DNA from 4 places in the Rhizobium sp. P43 genome. Region 1 is predicted to be linked to each of the others. Evidence: predicted binding sites of a transcription regulator. Region 1 holds the regulator's gene; each other region holds the start of a gene.
What was found. The regulator LexA, encoded in region 1, represses DNA repair genes until DNA is damaged. The targets are predictions, from matches to a motif close to TGTTCNNNNTGTGTTCNG.
Positions count from the first base shown of each region.

Region 2: AC1PUL_RS05840 (ATP-dependent helicase) is a predicted target of LexA. The motif match lies at 1,347-1,364, and genes of this name have one in related genera.
Region 3: AC1PUL_RS16310 (YifB family Mg chelatase-like AAA ATPase) is a predicted target of LexA. The motif match lies at 3,108-3,125, and genes of this name have one in related genera.
Region 4: AC1PUL_RS19655 (helicase-related protein) is a predicted target of LexA. The motif match lies at 3,099-3,116, and genes of this name have one in related genera.

Region 1 covers NZ_CM161539.1:1,611,569-1,616,157, reverse strand. The annotation lists gene AC1PUL_RS08010 (ComEC/Rec2 family competence protein) at 1-1,417, shown strand, start outside; gene lexA (transcriptional repressor LexA) at 1,411-2,130, opposite strand; gene AC1PUL_RS08000 (DUF1003 domain-containing protein) at 2,338-2,880, shown strand; gene AC1PUL_RS07995 (VOC family protein) at 2,920-3,810, shown strand; gene kdsA (3-deoxy-8-phosphooctulonate synthase) at 3,807-4,589, shown strand, end outside.
Region 2 covers NZ_CM161539.1:1,177,291-1,181,879, reverse strand. The annotation lists gene AC1PUL_RS05845 (efflux RND transporter periplasmic adaptor subunit) at 1-1,131, opposite strand, end outside; gene AC1PUL_RS05840 (ATP-dependent helicase) at 1,407-3,884, shown strand; gene AC1PUL_RS05835 (glycosyltransferase family 25 protein) at 3,963-4,589, shown strand, end outside.
Region 3 covers NZ_CM161539.1:3,264,325-3,268,913, reverse strand. The annotation lists gene ugpE (sn-glycerol-3-phosphate ABC transporter permease UgpE) at 1-840, shown strand, start outside; gene AC1PUL_RS16320 (sn-glycerol-3-phosphate import ATP-binding protein UgpC) at 855-1,967, shown strand; gene gshB (glutathione synthase) at 2,078-3,025, shown strand; gene AC1PUL_RS16310 (YifB family Mg chelatase-like AAA ATPase) at 3,219-4,589, shown strand, end outside.
Region 4 covers NZ_CM161539.1:3,963,813-3,968,401, reverse strand. The annotation lists gene AC1PUL_RS19655 (helicase-related protein) at 1-2,933, opposite strand, end outside; gene AC1PUL_RS19650 (alpha/beta fold hydrolase) at 3,299-4,375, shown strand; gene AC1PUL_RS19645 (DUF3309 family protein) at 4,308-4,460, shown strand; gene AC1PUL_RS19640 (glycine zipper domain-containing protein) at 4,484-4,589, shown strand, end outside.

The DNA.
Region 1 (4,589 bases):
TCCAATCAAGAAAATCGCTGCTGCCGGCGCGCTTCTAGCGACCACCGGCTACGTGCTGATATCCGGTTACCAGGTCTCGGCACTGCGAGCCTATCTGATGACGGCTATCATGTTGGGCGCCGTGCTCTTCGATCGCCCCGCCGTCAGCCTTCACAATCTCGCGCTGGCAGCGACGGCTATCCTCGCGGTGCAGCCTTCTGCGGTTATGGGACCAAGCTTCCAGATGTCGTTCGCCGCAACCGCCGCCCTGATTGCCGGTTACGCCGGGTGGCGCGCGCGACCGCGAGCGATTCTCCCCCAGGCCAAGTCGCTGTCGCTGCGGATCGCCTCGGGCAGCGTCAAATTCGTCGGGGGCACACTCGCGACGTCCCTGATTGGCGGGGTCGCAACGGCCGTCTTTGCCATTAGCCATTTCCACCGCCTCTCTACCCACGGCTTGGAAGCCAATCTGGCAGCCATGCCGCTGATCTCGCTCGTCGTGATGCCCTCGGGTTTCATTGCCATGCTGCTGATGCCCTTCGGGCTGGATGCGCCATTCTTTTGGATCATGGGGCAGGGGCTGGAATTGGTGCTCGCCGTTGCCTACGAGGTTTCAAGTTGGGGCGGCGGCTATGTGTTTCCCCGACTGCCAGACATCTTCATGCTCGGTACGATTGCCGGCATGCTCTTGCTGACCCTATTGAAGACGCCGATCAGGCATATCGGGACGGCCTTGATCGCCTGCACGATCGCCGTCACCTGGTTTGGTCCGAAGCAACCCATCGGGGAACTGTTGATCAGCGAGGACGCCCGCCTCGTTGCGCTCAGACTGGGCGAGGGCGAGACGACTAAGGTGGCCGTCAACAGAGCCGGCCCGCCCGCCTTCGTTTTCGATCAGTGGCGGCCTGTGCTTGGCATTGGAGAGGCGATCCCCCCGACCATGCTGTCCATCGGCCCGCTGCCGCCGGCACCCGACAGAGGATCGCAGCAAAGTCTCTCTGCGGATCAGCGGCGAGACGCGCAGGAGATTCTGGATGTTCTTCGTGCTTCCGCCGTAACGAGCCATTTCACTTGCATCAAGCAAGCTTGCACCATCAAACTGAGAAATGGCACCACGCTTCTGACGCTGGAGCGTCCCGATCTCGCCGGAACGGCCTGTGACCGCGCGGACATTCTGGTGCTTTCGGCACGCATCCGCATGCAAGGCTGCCGCTCGGGCGCGTTGCTGATCTCAGAAACCAGCCTTCGGGCCACGGGATCCCTGGAGATCTCAGGACTTGATGGCGATCGAAACGCCATCAACATCATCCCCGCCTATCACGGGCCACCACGTCCCTGGACTGCGCACCGTCTTTACGACTGGCGCACAGGCTCAATGGCGACCGCACATGAATTCAGCAACGGCGCGCCCGAGGCACACCGATATGCAGCTCAATGATAGCGTCGAATGAGACCGACCAGCTTGCCCTGTATCTTGACGCGATCCGGCGGGAATATTCGGGTCTCGTAGGCCGGGTTGGCGGCTTCGAGGGCAATCGACGCACCGCGGCGACGAAAGCGCTTGAGCGTTGCCTCTTCATCATCGACCAGCGCGACGATGATGTCGCCCGGATTGGCATTCGACGCATTACGGATGATCACGGTGTCGCCGTCGAGAATGCCGGCTTCAATCATCGAATCCCCCTTCACCTCAAGCGCGTAATGCACGCCGGAGCCAATCATCTCAGCCGGGACGGTGATGTCATGCGTGTTGTTCTGGATCGCCGAAATCGGCACGCCCGCTGCAATCCGGCCCATGACGGGCACCGAGACGGAGGCGCCATTGTCTTGCTCTGTGGACTTGACGGGCGCAGCAGGCGGCGGCGGCGCCTTGCCGAGACTGCCCTCGATCACACTCGGCGCAAAGCCGCGACGCGGTTGAATGCTCGGCGAATAGGCTTCCGGAAGCTTGATGACCTCCAGTGCCCGCGCACGGTTCGGCAAGCGCCGGATGAAGCCCCGTTCTTCAAGCGCCGTGATCAACCGGTGGATGCCGGATTTCGATGCGAGGTCCAGCGCGTCCTTCATCTCGTCGAAGGACGGCGGGACACCCGATTCCTTCATCCGTTCGTGGATGAAGAGAAGCAGTTCCTGTTGCTTGCGCGTCAGCATATGTGGTGCCCCTAAGATGAAACAAAGCCAGAACAGACACTATATGTTCCAGTTGTGTTCCGCAAGTGGATAAATTTTCGTGAAGAACGGGTGAGAAAATGCGATAGCCCACGGAAAGGCTATTCAAACCGTTGGTTCGAAGCGCCTCAGAGCCGTGGTCGATAAGCCCCGGGAGGCACCGGGGAACCATCTTTCAGGATGTTGTTAATGCTCAAGGATATCGAGAAGCTCGTTCTGGGGAAGTCGTCATCTGATCTTTCCTCGGCCGAGAAAAACGTGCTGAAGCGAGCGCGCGAGCGTCGGACGGTCTCCACCAACGCCGGTGAGGATTTTCTCGCCAATGCGAGCTTCGGGGAAAGACTTGCCGACGCAATTGCAAGGGTCGGCGGGTCCTGGGGCTTCATCATCAGCTTTATGCTGTTTCTCGTCTGCTGGGTGATTCTCAACACCGTGATTCTGGCCAGCGGGGCCCTCGATCCCTATCCTTTTATATTTCTCAACCTGCTGCTTTCTATGCTTGCGGCGATCCAGGCGCCCATCATCATGATGAGCCAGAACCGCCAGGCGGAGCGGGATCGGTTCATGGCGGCCAAGGATTACGAGATCAATTTGAAGGCGGAGATCGAGGTCCTGGCGCTTCATCACAAGATTGACGAGCAGGTCCTGACAGAACTGCGTGAGGCCCGCCAGGAGCTGAGTGCTCTGCGTGCGTTGATCGAGAACCTTCAAAATCAGAACCGCCTTTCCTAGATGCAAGGCGTCCTCAGCGAGCAGAAGACGAGATTGTCCATGTCCCAGACGTCTGGTGCGCCCCGCGCAATTGATCACCTTGTTCTGCCTGTCATTGATCTCGACACCGCTCGATTAAGGCTCGCGAACCTCGGCTTTACGATTGCGTCGGATGCGCGCCACCCCTTCGGCACGGAAAACGCCTGCGTCTTCTTCGGCGACGACACCTATCTTGAACCGCTGGCCGTGGGCAGCCGGGAGGACTGTCTCGACGCGGTGCGCAGCGGCAATGTCTTTGTCGCCCGCGATCAGGCTTTCCGCTTTCGCCACGGCGAAGGCATGTCAGCCCTCGTGGTCAAGACCGTCGATGCCATGGCGGACGATGCGCGGTATCGCGATGAGGGTATGAGTGCGGGTTCCTTGCTCGAATTTTCCCGCCAGTTCCGTTTCCCGGATGGTCGGATGGCAGAGGGAGCCTTCAGGCTTGCCTTCGCAGCCGACCTTCGCGCTCCAGACTTCTTCGGCTTTGCCTGCGAACGCGTAAATCCGATCCCCGCATATCGTGGTCCTCTGCTGGTTCACGCGAACGGTGCGGCAGGTCTTTCGCGTATCGTGCTGGTCGAGGAAAACCCGAGTGACTTTCAATACTTTCTGGAATTGCTGCTGCAGCGCGATGTGACTGCTCACTCTTTCGGGCTGTCGATCAAAAGCGCCAACGCAGTGGTCGATATTCTGACGCCTCAAGGGTTCATGATGCATTTTGGGCACGAGGTTCACATTCCGGAGCGCGGCCTGCGCGGAGCGGCGATCATATTCTCCGTAACGGATCTCGGCGTGACAGAAGCCTGCCTCGCTGCTAAAGGCGTCACCTATCACAAAACGGGCGCGCGCCTCGTCGTCGCGCCGGAAAAGGGGCAAGGCGTGACCTTCGCCTTCGAGGAGTTGAAATGAGCGTTTCTCCCAATTCGGAAGTCGTGGTCGGTGAAGGTTCGGCCAAGGCCGTCTTCTCCCAGAAGGGCCGCTTTGCCCTGATCGCCGGTCCCTGCCAGATGGAAAGCCGAGACCACGCTTTCATGATCGCCGGTCAACTCGTCGAGCTCTGCCGCGAGCTTGGCCTCGGCCTGGTCTACAAGTCCTCCTTCGACAAGGCGAACCGCACCTCCTTGTCTGCCGAGCGTGGCATCGGGCTCGAAAAGGCAATGGAAGTCTTCGCCGACATCAAGAAGGAATTCGGCGTTCCGGTTCTGACCGACATTCACACCGAAGAGCAGTGCGCCGCCGTGGCCCCGACCGTCGACGTCCTGCAAATCCCGGCTTTCCTCTGCCGCCAGACGGATCTCCTGGTCGCGGCAGCCAAAACCGGTCGTGCGATCAACGTCAAGAAGGGCCAGTTCCTCGCCCCCTGGGACATGAAGAATGTCCTCAACAAGATCACCGGTTCCGGCAATCCGAATGTTCTGCTCTGCGAGCGTGGCGCCTCCTTCGGCTACAACACGCTCGTCTCCGACATGCGCTCGCTGCCGATCATGGCCGCCATGGGTGCGCCCGTGGTGTTTGACGCGACCCATTCGGTCCAGCAGCCGGGCGGACAGGGCGGCTCGTCGGGCGGGCAGCGTGAATTCGTCGAGACGCTGGCGCGTGCAGCCGTCGCGGTCGGTGTCGGCGGTCTCTTCATCGAGACTCACCAGGACCCGGACAATGCCCCCTCCGACGGCCCGAACATGGTCAAG
Region 2 (4,589 bases), 430 kb from region 1:
ATCGCCCTCCTTCAAGGGCGCTTCGACCAGGATCTGATCTGAATTGCGCTGCACGATGGTGACACGCGTCTTCACGGATTTGTTATCGACGATCTGCCAGACGAAGGAGCCTTCACCGTCCCACTGCACCGCCAGTGGATTGACGGCAGCATAGCTGTCGCCGGGGAAACGCATTACGACATTGAAGGACATGCCGGCACGCAGCACATCATCGGGGTTGTCAATCTTCGCACGGATGCGGATCGTACGACTAGCCTGATCAACACGGCTATCGACGGCCTCGACGCTGCCCTGGAAGATTTGTCCCGGTCGCGAAACCAGGCTCGCCTCAACGGGCATTCCCGGGCGCACGGCAGCGGCGAAGCGCTCCGGAGCCCAGAAATCGACGAGCAGCTGGCTCCGGTTGTCGAGCGAGACGATCGCGGTCGAATTGGTAACGTTGTCACCGACGCTGACCCCGACAATGCCGATGATACCATTGATCGGCGCGACGATATCGCGGCGCTTCAGGTTCAGTTCGGCGGTCGTCAGCTGCAGCTGCGCCTGTTCCTGGGCAATCTGGGCATCGAGCACGTCGAGCCGTGAGAAGCTCTGCAGGTTGCGATAGGACTCGGCCTTCTCCGTCGCGCTGCGCAAGGCGACAGCCGCCTGGTCACGCAGGATCACCTGCTCTTCGCGATCAAGCCGCGCGATCACATCGCCCTTTTGCACCTTCTGGCCGGAGGTGACGAGAATCTCCGCAACAGTCCCGGACGCCTGCGGCATCACGGTAACGGCCTCGATCGCCTCGCCGTCCCCAATCGCACTCAGGCGATCATTGATGACGCCCATACTGACCGGCTGTGTGGCGACGAGGATGGCCTGATTGCCGCCGCGCCGGTTGCCCTGCCCCTGTCCTTGCCCCTGACCCTGCCCTTGGCGCTGACCAGCCGCCTGACCGCCGGCTTGCGCCTGCTGGCCGCCCGGACCCGCACCATCGGCCTCGGGAGCGCGGCTGACGAGCGAGATCATCGATTGCGGCACACCCATCGACACGAGCGTCTGGCCGGCGCCCGGCGAAAAATAGACGAGCGAACAGAGACCGAGAAAGAGGATGGCAATAGAAATGGCGAGTTGCTTCCAAAGCGGCATGCAGGGCTCCAAAATATCGGACGAAAAGATGCCGTTTAGTATCGGGCGCAAACTCAAGGTGGCAATGGCTCGATGGCAAGCTTACTGATTTGTAATCTCGCATCTTTTCACGCCCCCGTGAACAGGTGCCTGCAGAAGCCCGAAACGCGCTGGTTCTTCGATCTTACCACGCGACGCTCACAAAGCCTCGCAAAATCCGTGCGCAACGGTCTGCGAGGAATAAAACCAGAACGGCGTCACTGGCCTTTCGAACCCGAATCACTACATTGGGCCGCATGAGTAACGGTTTCGACGATATTCCCTTCTTCGATGAAGAGCCCGCGCCGCGCAAGCCGGCCGCGTCCACCGCGCCCGCACCCGGTATGCCTGCCCCTGGCGGTCTCGGCATCGCCGCGCGCGCCATGGCCGCCCGTGATCAGGCCCGTGCGCCCGATTATCTCTCGGGGCTGAACCCGGAGCAGCGCGAAGCCGTCGAGACCGTCGATGGCCCCGTTCTGGTGCTCGCCGGCGCCGGCACCGGCAAGACCCGCGTACTGACGACCCGCATTGCCCACATCCTCGCAACAGGAAAGGCCTTTCCGAGCCAGATCCTTGCGGTGACCTTCACCAACAAGGCCGCGCGCGAGATGAAGGAGCGCATCGGCCATCTCGTTGGCGGTGCCGTCGAAGGCATGCCCTGGCTCGGCACCTTCCACTCGATCGGCGTGAAGCTCTTGCGCCGACACGCCGAACTCGTCGGCCTGTCCTCCGATTTCACCATTCTCGATACCGACGACGTCGTGCGGCTGATCAAGCAGATCATCCAGGCCGAAGGTCTCGACGACAAGCGCTGGCCCGCAAAGCAGTTCGCCCAGATGATCGACGGCTGGAAGAACAAGGGGCTCGATCCAGCCCAGATTCCGGAAGGCGACGCCCGGGCGTTTGCCAATGGCAAGGGCCGCGAACTCTACGTCGCCTACCAGAACCGCCTGAAGACCTTGAACGCCTGCGACTTCGGCGATCTGCTGCTGCATCCGATCCGGATGTTCAAGGCCAATCCCGACGTGCTGAAGGAGTACCACCAGCGCTTCAAATACGTTCTGGTGGACGAGTATCAGGACACCAACACCGCACAGTACATGTGGCTAAGGCTGCTCGCCCAGCGCCCGCCGGGCGTGCCGCAGAATGTCTGCTGCGTTGGCGATGACGACCAGTCGATCTATGGCTGGCGCGGCGCCGAAGTCGACAATATCCTACGCTTCGAGAAGGATTTCCCTGGCGCCAAGGTCATCAAGCTCGAGCGTAACTACCGCTCGACCGAACATATCCTCGGTGCAGCCGGCTTTCTGATCGCCCATAACGAGGGCCGCCTCGGCAAGACGCTGTTCACCGACCGCGTCGATCCGAACGACGACAAGGTCGTCGTGCATGCGGCCTGGGATTCGGAAGAGGAAGCCCGGGCTGTCGGGGAGGAGATCGAACAGCTGCAGCGCCAGCAGCATCCGCTGAACAACATGGCGATCCTGGTCCGCGCCTCCTTTCAGATGCGCGAATTCGAAGACCGCTTTGTCACGCTCGGCCTCAATTACCGCGTCATCGGTGGCCCACGCTTCTACGAGCGCCTCGAAATCCGCGATGCGATGGCCTACTTCCGCCTCGTCTGCCAGCCGGCCGACGACCTCGCCTTCGAGCGCATCGTCAACACGCCGAAGCGCGGCCTCGGCGACACCACGATCCGCAATCTGCACGACTACGCCCGCGCCCGCGACATCCCAATGCTCGCGGCAGCCGCCGACATCATCGAGACCGACGAGTTGAAGCCGAAGGCCCGCAAGGCGCTCTTCGATGTCGTCACCGACTTCCGCCGTTGGCAGACCCTGCTCGAAAACACGCCGCATACCGAACTCGCCGAGCAGATCCTCGACGAGAGCGGCTACACGGCCATGTGGCAGAACGACAAATCGGCGGAAGCGCCGGGACGTCTGGAAAACCTGAAGGAACTCATCCGCTCGATGGAAGCCTTCGAGAGCATGCGCGGCTTCCTCGAACACGTCTCGCTCGTCATGGACGCCGAGACCAACGAGAACCTCGACGCCGTCTCGATCATGACGCTGCACTCGGCCAAGGGCCTGGAATTCGAAACCGTCTTCCTGCCCGGCTGGGAGGAAGGTCTCTTCCCGCACCAGCGCGCCCTCGACGAAGGTGGTCGCGCCGGCCTCGAAGAAGAACGCCGCCTCGCCTATGTCGGCATCACCCGCGCCAAGCGCCGCTGCCACATCTGGTTCGTCTCCAACCGCCGAATCCATGGCCTCTGGCAGTCGACCATGCCCTCGCGCTTCCTGGACGAGCTGCCGCCGGCGCATGTCGAGGTCGCCGAAGCGGAGACCTCCTATGGCGGTTACGGCCGCAACCCCTACGGCCAGTCGCGCTTCGACAAGCAGGAACCCTTTCAGAACAGCTATTCGACGCCCGGCTGGAAGCGTGCCCAGGCCAACAAGACCGACGCGACCCGTGAAAACTGGGGCGCGCGCTCCGGCCATGCGGTGGAGCGGATCGGTTATGGCGAAAGCGGACCACGCGCAAAGACGATCGAAGGCGAGCTCGTCGCCAAGTCGACGACGTCAGAACCCTCGCGTTTTTCGGTGGGCGACCGCGTCTTCCACATCAAGTTCGGTAACGGCAACGTGTCAGCAATCGAAGGCAACAAGCTGACCATCGATTTCGACCGCGCCGGCCAGAAACGCGTGCTCGACGGCTTCGTCGAAAAAGCGTGAGCGGTCGCGGCGACTATTGACGCCTCGACCCCGATTGCGCAGAAGGCAGGCCGTTCGCCCGTCTGATTGGAGACCGCATTGCAAGTCCTTCCGGAAAGCCGCCTGAACCTCGCCATCTATCTTATCAACATGGATGGGGCAGAGGATCGTATGGAGGTGATGAACCGCGAGACCGCAGCCGCGGGCATTCATGCGGAACGCGTACCGGCTGTCATCGGTCGCAATCTCCGCTTCCCGATCCCCGAGTTTTCCGAACTCTCCTACAAGCTGCTCCATGGCCGCCGCATGAAATATGGCGAAGTCGGCTGCTATCTCAGCCACGTCGAATGCGCGCGCCGCTTCCTCGCCTCGGATGCGGATCTCTGCCTCATCCTCGAAGACGACGTGAGCTTCGAGCCGGACTTCCTTGAAACGATCGATGCTGCCGCCAGGAACAGCGATGCCTGGGATATCCTGCGCCTGACGACGGTGAGCAGCGGACGGAAATTTCCCTATCGCAAGCTGACGGACCGCCGTTCGCTGGCCATTGCCCTCACCCGTGAAAAGGGCTCGGGCGCCTATATGATCAACCGCAAGGCAGCCCGCTGGATCGCAGAAGACCTGGTGCCCATGCGGCTTGCCTACGACATCGCCTTCGATCTCGAATATCTCTCAGGCTTGAAGGGTGCCTTCATAAGCCCTCTGGTCGCGAGCCAGGACACCGCG
Region 3 (4,589 bases), 1.7 Mb from region 1:
TACCGCACCAAATTCTTCGACCACCTGATCCTGATCGCGGGCGTGATCTTCATGCTCGGGCCGCTGGTGGTTGCCTTTACGACATCGACCCATTCCGCAGCCGAGATCCACTCGAACGGCCTGATGCTCTCGGTCGGTGACGATTTCACGCAGACCTATGAGAAAGTGCTCTTCGAGAGCGGCGGCTTCACCGGCCAGGTGACGGGCCTCACCATGGCGATGAACTCTCTGATCCTCGGTCTCGGTTTTGCCGTCGGCAAGATCGTGCTCTCGATGCTGGCCGCCTATGCCATCGTCTATTTCCGCTTCCGGTTTGCCACGCTCGCCTTCTGGCTGATCTTCACCACGCTGCTTCTGCCGCTCGAAGTGCGCATCCTGCCGACCTACAAGGTGATGAGCGATCTGAACCTGTTAAACAGCTACCAGGGCCTGATCCTGCCTCTGCTGGCCTCGGCGACAGGCACCTTCTTCTTCCGCCAGTTCTTCAAGTCCGTGCCGGACGAACTCCTGGAAGCGGCGCGCATCGATGGTGCCGGTCCCTTCAAGTTCTTCATCGACGTGCTGGTGCCGCTGTCGCGCACCATGATCGCCGCCGTCTTCATCATCATGTTCGTCTATGGCTGGAACCAGTATCTCTGGCCCATGCTGATGACCACGGAAGAGGGCTTCTACACCCTGATGCGCGGCATCAAGCAGATCCTCCAGGTGTGGATCGGCTCGCAGATCCCCGATTACAACGAAGCCTTTGCCATGGCCGTGCTCGCCATGCTGCCGCCCGTCATCGTGGTGGTGGTGTTCCAGAGCTGGTTCATCAAAGGCCTCACCGAAACCGACAAGTAAAGGGAGTGCCGACCATGGCGTCCATCGACATCAACGAGGTCTCCAAGATCTACGACAAGGGCGGCGCCAAGGCCGTGGACAGTGTCGATATCCAGATCGAGGACGGCGAGTTCATCGTGCTCGTCGGCCCCTCCGGCTGTGGCAAGTCCACGCTTCTGCGCATGGTGGCAGGGCTTGAGGAAATCTCGCAAGGCACGATCTCGATCGGCGACCGGGTGGTCAACCAGGTCGAGCCTGCCGATCGTGACATCGCCATGGTCTTCCAGAACTATGCGCTTTATCCGCACATGACCGTCTACGACAATCTGGCTTACGGGTTGAAGAACCGTGGCACGCCGAAGGCGGAAATCGCCGCCCGCGTGGCGGAAGCCGCCAAGATGCTGGAGATCGAGAAATATCTCGACCGCAAGCCACGCGCCCTTTCCGGCGGCCAGCGCCAGCGCGTTGCCATGGGCCGCGCCATTGTGCGCAAGCCGGCCGTCTTCCTCTTCGATGAGCCGCTCTCCAATCTCGATGCCAAGCTGCGCGTGACCATGCGCGGCGAAATCCGCAAGCTGCAGAAGCGGCTGAAGACCACGGCGATCTACGTCACCCATGACCAGCTGGAGGCGATGACGCTGGCCGACCGTCTTGTCGTCTTGAACGGCGGCCGGATCGAGCAGATCGGCACGCCGCTTGAGGTTTATAACCGCCCGGCTTCCACCTTTGTTGCGAGCTTCATCGGCTCGCCGGCGATGAACCTGGTCGATGCGCGCATCGAAGGCGGGCGCCTGCTCTTTGCGGATGCGTGTCTCTTGAGTAGCGCTGGCTGGACAGACGGTCCGGTCCGTCTCGGCATGCGCGCGGAGGATCTGGTTCTGACAAGTGACGAGGATGCCCAGTTCTCGATGGCCATCGATTATGTCGAGGAACTCGGCGCGCAGCGCCTCGTCCACGGCCTTGTCGCCGACCAGGTCTTGACGGCGGTTGTCGCATCTCATGTCGCCTTGAACGACCGTCTGCCGCTGAAGATCGCCCCATCCAGGCTGCATGTATTCTCCGCTGAAAACGGTCGTCGTCTGGATCCCGTTCTCTCCTCATCCGAGGATCGGGCTACCGAAGACAGCGCCGACCGCGCCTTCGCCTGAGAGCATTCGCAGCCGGCCTCATGCTCGCTTCAGCAAAATTCACGAGGGGCGGCGTTGCCTTCGCAAAGCGCGCCGCCTAAATCTGCGGAGCAATTGTACGGGGATAGCGCATGGCCAGAATCAGAAACGTCGCGGTCCAGATGGACCATGTGTCCACGATCAACATCGCGGGCGATAGCACCTTTGCCATGAGCCTGGAGGCCCAGAGCCGCGGCTACAAGCTCTTCCATTACACGCCAGACCGGCTCTCCATGCGTGACGGCAAGATTTTTGCCACCGTGGAACCGATGGAGCTCCGCGATATCAAGGGCGACCATTACACGCTCGGCGCCGCCGAGCGCGTCGACCTCTCGATCATGGATGTGATCCTGCTGCGGCAGGATCCGCCCTTTGACATGGCCTATATCACCTCGACCCATCTGCTCGAGCGGATCCATCCGAAGACTCTCGTCGTCAACGATCCGGCCTGGGTGCGCAATTCGCCGGAGAAGATCTTCGTCACAGAATTCGCCGACCTGATGCCGCCGACCCTGATCACCAAGGATCCCGCCGAGATTGCCCGTTTCCGTCAGGAGCAGGGCGACATCATTCTGAAGCCGCTCTATGGCAATGGCGGCGCCGGCGTCTTCCATTCGACCCGCGACGACCGCAACTTCTCCTCGCTGATGGAGATGTTCGGCCAGATGTTCCGCGAGCCCTTTATCGCGCAAGGTTACCTGCCGGCCGTGCGCAAGGGCGACAAGCGCATCATCCTTGTTGATGGCGAGCCGGTTGGTGCGATCAACCGGGTTCCGGCCGAACATGATGCCCGCTCCAACATGCATGCCGGCGGCCGGCCCGAGCCGACCGAGCTGACCTCACGCGAGCGGGAAATCTGCGCCCGCATCGGACCCGCGCTGCGCGAACGTGGTTTCCTGCTTGTCGGCATCGACGTGATCGGCGACTACATGACCGAAATCAACGTGACGTCGCCCACCGGCATCCGCGAGGTGAAGAAGTTCGGTGGCGCGGATATCGCTGCACTTCTCTGGGATGCCATCGAGCGCAAGCGGGCATAAGCGTCTGTTTTGACGCTGAAAGTTCGCGCTTCGTTTCTCGGCTGCAACCTGTAACAACTTTAGCCCTACTTCAAGCTGCAGATGTTCCGTAATTGTTCTTGCGTTTCAATGCCGCTTATGCGAGATTGTTCCCGTCACCACACGCAATATGAAGTTGCAGGGGTGACCATCGGTCGATCGGCGAGGGCGGGCAATGGTGGCGCGTGTCAGTACGGTTGCATTCCAGGGCATCGAGGGTGTGCCCGTCGAAGTTCAGGTCATGGTCGCCCCCGGCAAGACGGGCATGCAGATCGTCGGTCTGCCCGACAAGGCAGTGGCCGAAAGCCGCGAGCGCGTGCAGGCGGCCCTGCATGCCTCGGGTCTGGCGCTTCCGGCCAAGCGCGTGACGGTCAATCTGGCACCGGCAGATCTGCCGAAGGAGGGCTCTCACTTCGACCTGCCCATCGCGCTCGGATTGATGGCGGCCCTCGGCGCCATTCCGGGTGATGCGCTCTCCGGCTTTCTCGTGATCGGAGAGCTCAATCTGGACGGCACGATCGCCCCGATTGCGGGGGCACTTCCGGCCGCAATCAGCGCCAATGCCATGGACAAGGGGCTGATCTGCCCGGCAGACAGTGGCGCCGAAGCCGCCTGGGCAGGCAGCGAGATCGACATTCTCGCGCCCCGCAGTCTGATCGCGCTTGCCAACCATTTCCGCGGCACCCAGGTCCTGTCCCGACCGGAACCATCGATCCGGGCGCTTGCCGCAAACCTGCCGGATCTTGCCGACATCAAGGGCCAGGAAAGCGCCAAGCGGGCTCTGGAGGTCGCAGCCGCTGGGGGGCACAATCTGTTGTTCGTCGGTCCACCTGGTTCGGGCAAGTCGATGCTGGCGGCGCGCCTGCCCTCGATCCTGCCGCCGCTTTCGGCGCCCGAACTGCTCGAAGTCTCGATGATCCATTCGATCGCCGGCCAGCTTTCGGGCGGCAAGCTTTCCGACCGTCGCCCTTTCCGGACACCGCATCATTCGGCCACCATGGCGGCCCTGGTCGGAGGTGGTCTGAGGGCCAAACCGGGCGAGGCCTCGCTTGCCCATCACGGCATTCTCTTCCTCGACGAACTGCCGGAATTCGCCCCGCCCGTGCTCGATGCCCTGCGCCAGCCACTCGAAACCGGTGAATGCATCATTGCCCGCGCCAATCACCGGGTTTCCTATCCCTCCGATTTCCAGCTGGTGGCTGCGATGAACCCATGCCGCTGCGGCATGGCGGGAGAGCCGGGTCATGTCTGCGCCCGAGGCATCCGTTGCCAGAGCGAATATCAGGGCCGCATCTCGGGGCCGCTGATGGACCGCATCGATATCAGGATCGATGTGCCCGCCGTTTCGGCTACCGATCTCATCCGGCCCCGGGCCGCCGAAAGCAGTGCGGCGGTTGCCAAACGCGTGGCTGCGGCCAGGTCCCGCCAGCGCGATCGCTTCGAACGGCTCGGTCTACCCTTCGGCACCAATGCCCGCTGCTCGACGGCATTGATCGAAACGCTCGCCGAACCGGATGCCTCCGGGCTGCAGCTGCTGCGCGACGCG
Region 4 (4,589 bases), 2.0 Mb from region 1:
TCCGGACGCGGACCACGGTCCTTGCGGTCGCCACGATCCTGACGGTCACCCTTGCCGGCAAACTTGCCGCGATTGTCATCGCGACGGTCCCCACGGCCCTCACCCCGATTGTCGGAGCGACGGTCGTCACGGCGACCTTCGCCGCGCCCTTCGCCTCGATTGTCGCCGCGGCCTTCGCCGCCTTCACGCGGCGCCTGATTGCGCTGGCCTTGCGGACGCCGATCGCCGCCCGGGCGACCTGCACCACGCTGATTGTCGCTGCGACCACCCGGACGCCACAACAGAACCGGCTTGGGCTCGGCAGGCTCGCCGGCCTGTTCGGCAGCAGTGGCCTCGGTCGGGGCGGCCTCTTCGGCGACGGCAGCCGAGGCTTCACCCTCAGCGGCAGCCTCAGAGGACTGATCGGCGTCGTCGACGCTTTCGTCATCGCTCTTTTCAACCGCAGCAGGCGCTTCGGCCTGAGCCGATCCCGCCTGCGAGGCGAGGAAGGCGGCGGCCTCTTCGGCAGTGACGCTGTCGGCACGATAGCCGAGACCCTTCAGGATCTCTTCCATGTCGTCAGGCGTCGCACCGAGGATCGAGAGCATCGCGGTCGTTGTGGTGAAACGACGACCGTCATAGGCACCATCAGGACGGGCCGGGGAGCCGGGCTTCCACTGCAGGAGCGGACGGATGAGATCGGCGAGACGCTCGAGGATGTCGATGCGCACCGCGCGCTTGCCGAGGAAACGGAAGCCGGCGAGCTTGTAGAACATGCGCTCGAAGCTCGGATCCGTGACCACGGAGGTCCGGCCGGCAGCCAGCACCGGGATCAGATCGCCGTAACCCGGCTTGTCGAGACCGTCATGCTTCAGCGCCCAGAGGAGCGTGATGAGCTCGGCCGGAGCGGGCTTCAAAAGAGCCGGCATGAAGATGTGATAGGCGCCGAAGCGCACCCCGTAGCGACGCATCGAGGCGCGACCGTCCTGGTCGAGAGTCTTGACGTCGTCGGCAACGTCACGGCGGAACAGAACGCCGAGATTTTCGACCAGCTGGAAGGCAAGCCCCTTGGCGAGACCCTGCAGGTCTTCCGCACGGGACAGATCGTCGAGCGGCTTCAGGACCGTGGAAATGTGATGATTGACGAAGCGCTCGATCCGGGCGGCGACGTGGTCACGTGCGATGCCGGTCAGCTGCTCGTCGGCGAGCAGGATGACGCGCGGATGCAGGATATGATCCGTCCCCGTCAGACGCGCGACGGGATCGCCGAGCCAACGGACGAGACCATCGGAACCGATCGCGAGATCATTGTTGCCGGACGCATGCAGGCGCGCAGCCCTTGCCTCGAATTCAAGCGCCAGAGCCTTGTAGGCGGCTGCCTGAACGGCCTTGGCGTCAGGGCCCTCCATGCCGGAGATCGGCGTGAACCGGAACCCGGAGAGTTGCCCCATGGCATGGCCTTCCACGAAGACATCGCCGTTCACACTGATTTCAGCTTCCAACATCGCATTCTCTCTCAAGCGCTTCATGAGCACAGATGTCCTGCGATCAACAAAGCGTTTCGTCAACCGTTCATGTAACGCATCGGACAATCGGTCTTCGATTTCCCGCGTCTTTTCTTGCCAGTGTGTCGGATCGGCAAGCCAGCCCGGCCGGTTCGACACATAGGTCCACGTTCTGATCTGGGCGATCCGCGCCGACAGCGTGTCAATCTCGCCGTCGGTTCGGTCTGCCCGGCGCACCTGCTCCGCGAGAAAGTCCTCGTTGACGGTACCCCGCCTGACCAGATCGAAATAGAGACTCTGAATCAGGTCTGCATGCTGTGCAGGCGTAATGCGCCGATAGTCGGGCAGCGCGCAGGCTTCCCAGAGTTTTTCAACCCGCTCAGGTCGATCGGTGATGTCGGAAATCTCCGGATAGCGCGAGAGAAACTCCAGCGCCTGCTGATCGGTGGCCGGCAAGGCCCGTGTCAGACCTTCAACGCGGGGCACCGCGTCAAGGCTGCGCTGCAGCGCTGAAATCGACGAGAAGTCGAATTTTTCCGTCCGCCATTGCAGAACCTTCACCGGATCGAACTGATGCGTCTCCAGCCGCTCCACCAATTCATCATCGAAGGGATCGACCCGACCCGTGACCCCGAATGTACCGTCCTTGATGTGCCGCCCCGCACGGCCTGCGATCTGGCCGAGTTCACCGGGATTGAGATTTCGGAACTGATAGCCGTCGAACTTGCGGTCCTGGGCGAAGGCAACATGGTCGACATCGAGGTTGAGGCCCATACCAATGGCGTCCGTCGCCACCAGATATTCGACATCGCCTTCCTGATAGAGCCCGACCTGTGCATTCCGGGTGCGCGGGCTCAGCGCGCCCAGCACGACGGCCGCACCACCCCGTTGGCGGCGGATGAGCTCGGCGATCGCATAAACCTCGTCGGCCGAGAAGGCGACGATCGCGGTGCGTTGCGGCAGACGGGTAATCTTTTTCTGACCGGCATAGAAGAGCTGCGACAGGCGCGGCCGCTCGACGATCGTGATACCCGGCAGAAGCTGGATGAGGATCGACTTCATGGTCGAGGACCCGAGAAGCAGCGTTTCCTCGCGGCCTCTCAAGTGCAGCAGGCGGTCTGTGAAGATGTGTCCGCGCTCGAGATCGCCGGCAAGCTGGATCTCGTCGATGGCGACGAAGGCGACCTTGGTCTCCCGCGGCATGGCTTCGACGGTACAGACTGAGAAGCGGGCGTTCGGAGGGCTGATCTTCTCTTCACCGGTGACGAGAGCGACATTTTTCACGCCGACCCGCTCCACCACGCGGGTATAGACCTCGCGGGCAAGCAGTCTCAACGGCAACCCGATCATGCCCGACCCATGCGCGACCATGCGTTCGATGGCGAAATGGGTCTTGCCGGTGTTCGTTGGCCCCAGCACAGCATTGACGCCGCGGCCACTCAGGATCATGGGTTGGGTATTCAAAGACCGCTCCGCTTGTCGGGACCGCGGCTCATTGCGCACTCCGGCACCCTTGGGCAACACATGGCGACGAACAGGGGCAAAGGCAAGGCGCTTGTCGCAATCACCCCAGAATTCCTCGCAAACCCTTGATCAGAATCAGCTTTCTGAATCAGGAACAGTTTGCGAACGAATCAGCGACGAATCGATGACTCCGACAGATTCAGGCTTTGTTCACGGCTATATCTGGGAGATCGGCTGCGTTTTGCGCACCAGATGCTGAATCGCCTTCTGGGGCGTGACGCAGGTTCCGGTTGACGGGACGATGGAACAATCGGGAACGAATGCTCGTTGCGCCGGCGAGGTGAAGCCCGATGACACTATCCCCACCGCCTGCAGAATGGATCGGAAACGGCACACTGGATCACGGATATGCCCTGATCCATGGCATGGTTATGGCGCCGTCTTTCTGGCGCACCTATGCACCGGACACTGTCCGTAGCTCGCGAAGTGCAGCATATGCTTTGCCGGGACACCATCCTTGGAAGCTTGCCGCGCCCGGCCAGCCGATAACGCCCGAGTCGGTCGCCGATGCTTATTCGCAGGCGATCCGGCGCGATTTCCGCGGCAAACCCGTTACCTTGATCGGTCACTCGACAGGAGGCTTCGTATCTCTCCTGATAGCCCGCCATTATCCGGAACTCGTGAAGTCGATCGTTCTGATTGGTGCCTTCGCCTGTGGTCGCTTCGAGGGTCAGGAACGTTTGCCCGCCAAATTGTTGCGGGTGCCACGTGTCGGCCCCTTTCTCTTTCGCCAATTCTTTCAGCGTTGGATCTCGACCAGCGAGCAGTTCCGCTGGGGCTCGATCGAATGCGTTTTCGACAAAGGCTGCCCCTGGCAGAATGATCGCGCCGTGGCGGCCATGGAGGATGTGCGCATGCAACTGCAACAGGCGCGCCCCGAAGACATCGCCGCCTGCATCCGGTTCATGTCGGCCACCAGCCTTCTGAACGATCTCCCACACATCCGAATTCCCGTGCTCAACATCGTGGGCGCAGAGGATGCGATCGTGCCGTCGGCGCATCAGTTGCGGGTGTCGAAACTGCTGCCGAAGGCGCAGACTGTGCTCCTGCGCAATTGTGGTCACTTGCCGATGGTCGAGCATCAGACACTCACGACCGGGATCATCAATGCCTTCGTCGATGGGATGGCCATACGGCGGGAGAAGACAGGACATCCGGCCAATGCGCTGACCGGCAACGCCGCCGTCCAACTGTTCCAACTGATGGCCACCAGCCTTCAACGAACGGAACAAAGTGCCGTCGGTCGCGTTCCAACGGCACACCAAACCGTAGTTCATCCAGGCTCAGGAGAGGGTCCAAATGAGTACCATCCTCATCGTCATTCTAATTCTACTGCTGATCGGTGCGCTGCCGAGCTGGGGCTATAGCCGCGGCTGGGGTTATGGCCCGTCAGGGGGCCTGGGGCTCGTGCTGCTCATCATCATCATCCTGATGCTGATGGGTCGAATCTAACTCGACGTGAAAGGTATAGGACGATGAAAAAGACCCTTCTGGCAATCGCATTGATCGCACCTCTCGCCAGCTGCACGGCCACCGAACGCGGCGCCGGCATTGGTGCTGCCTCCGGCGCCATCATCGGCG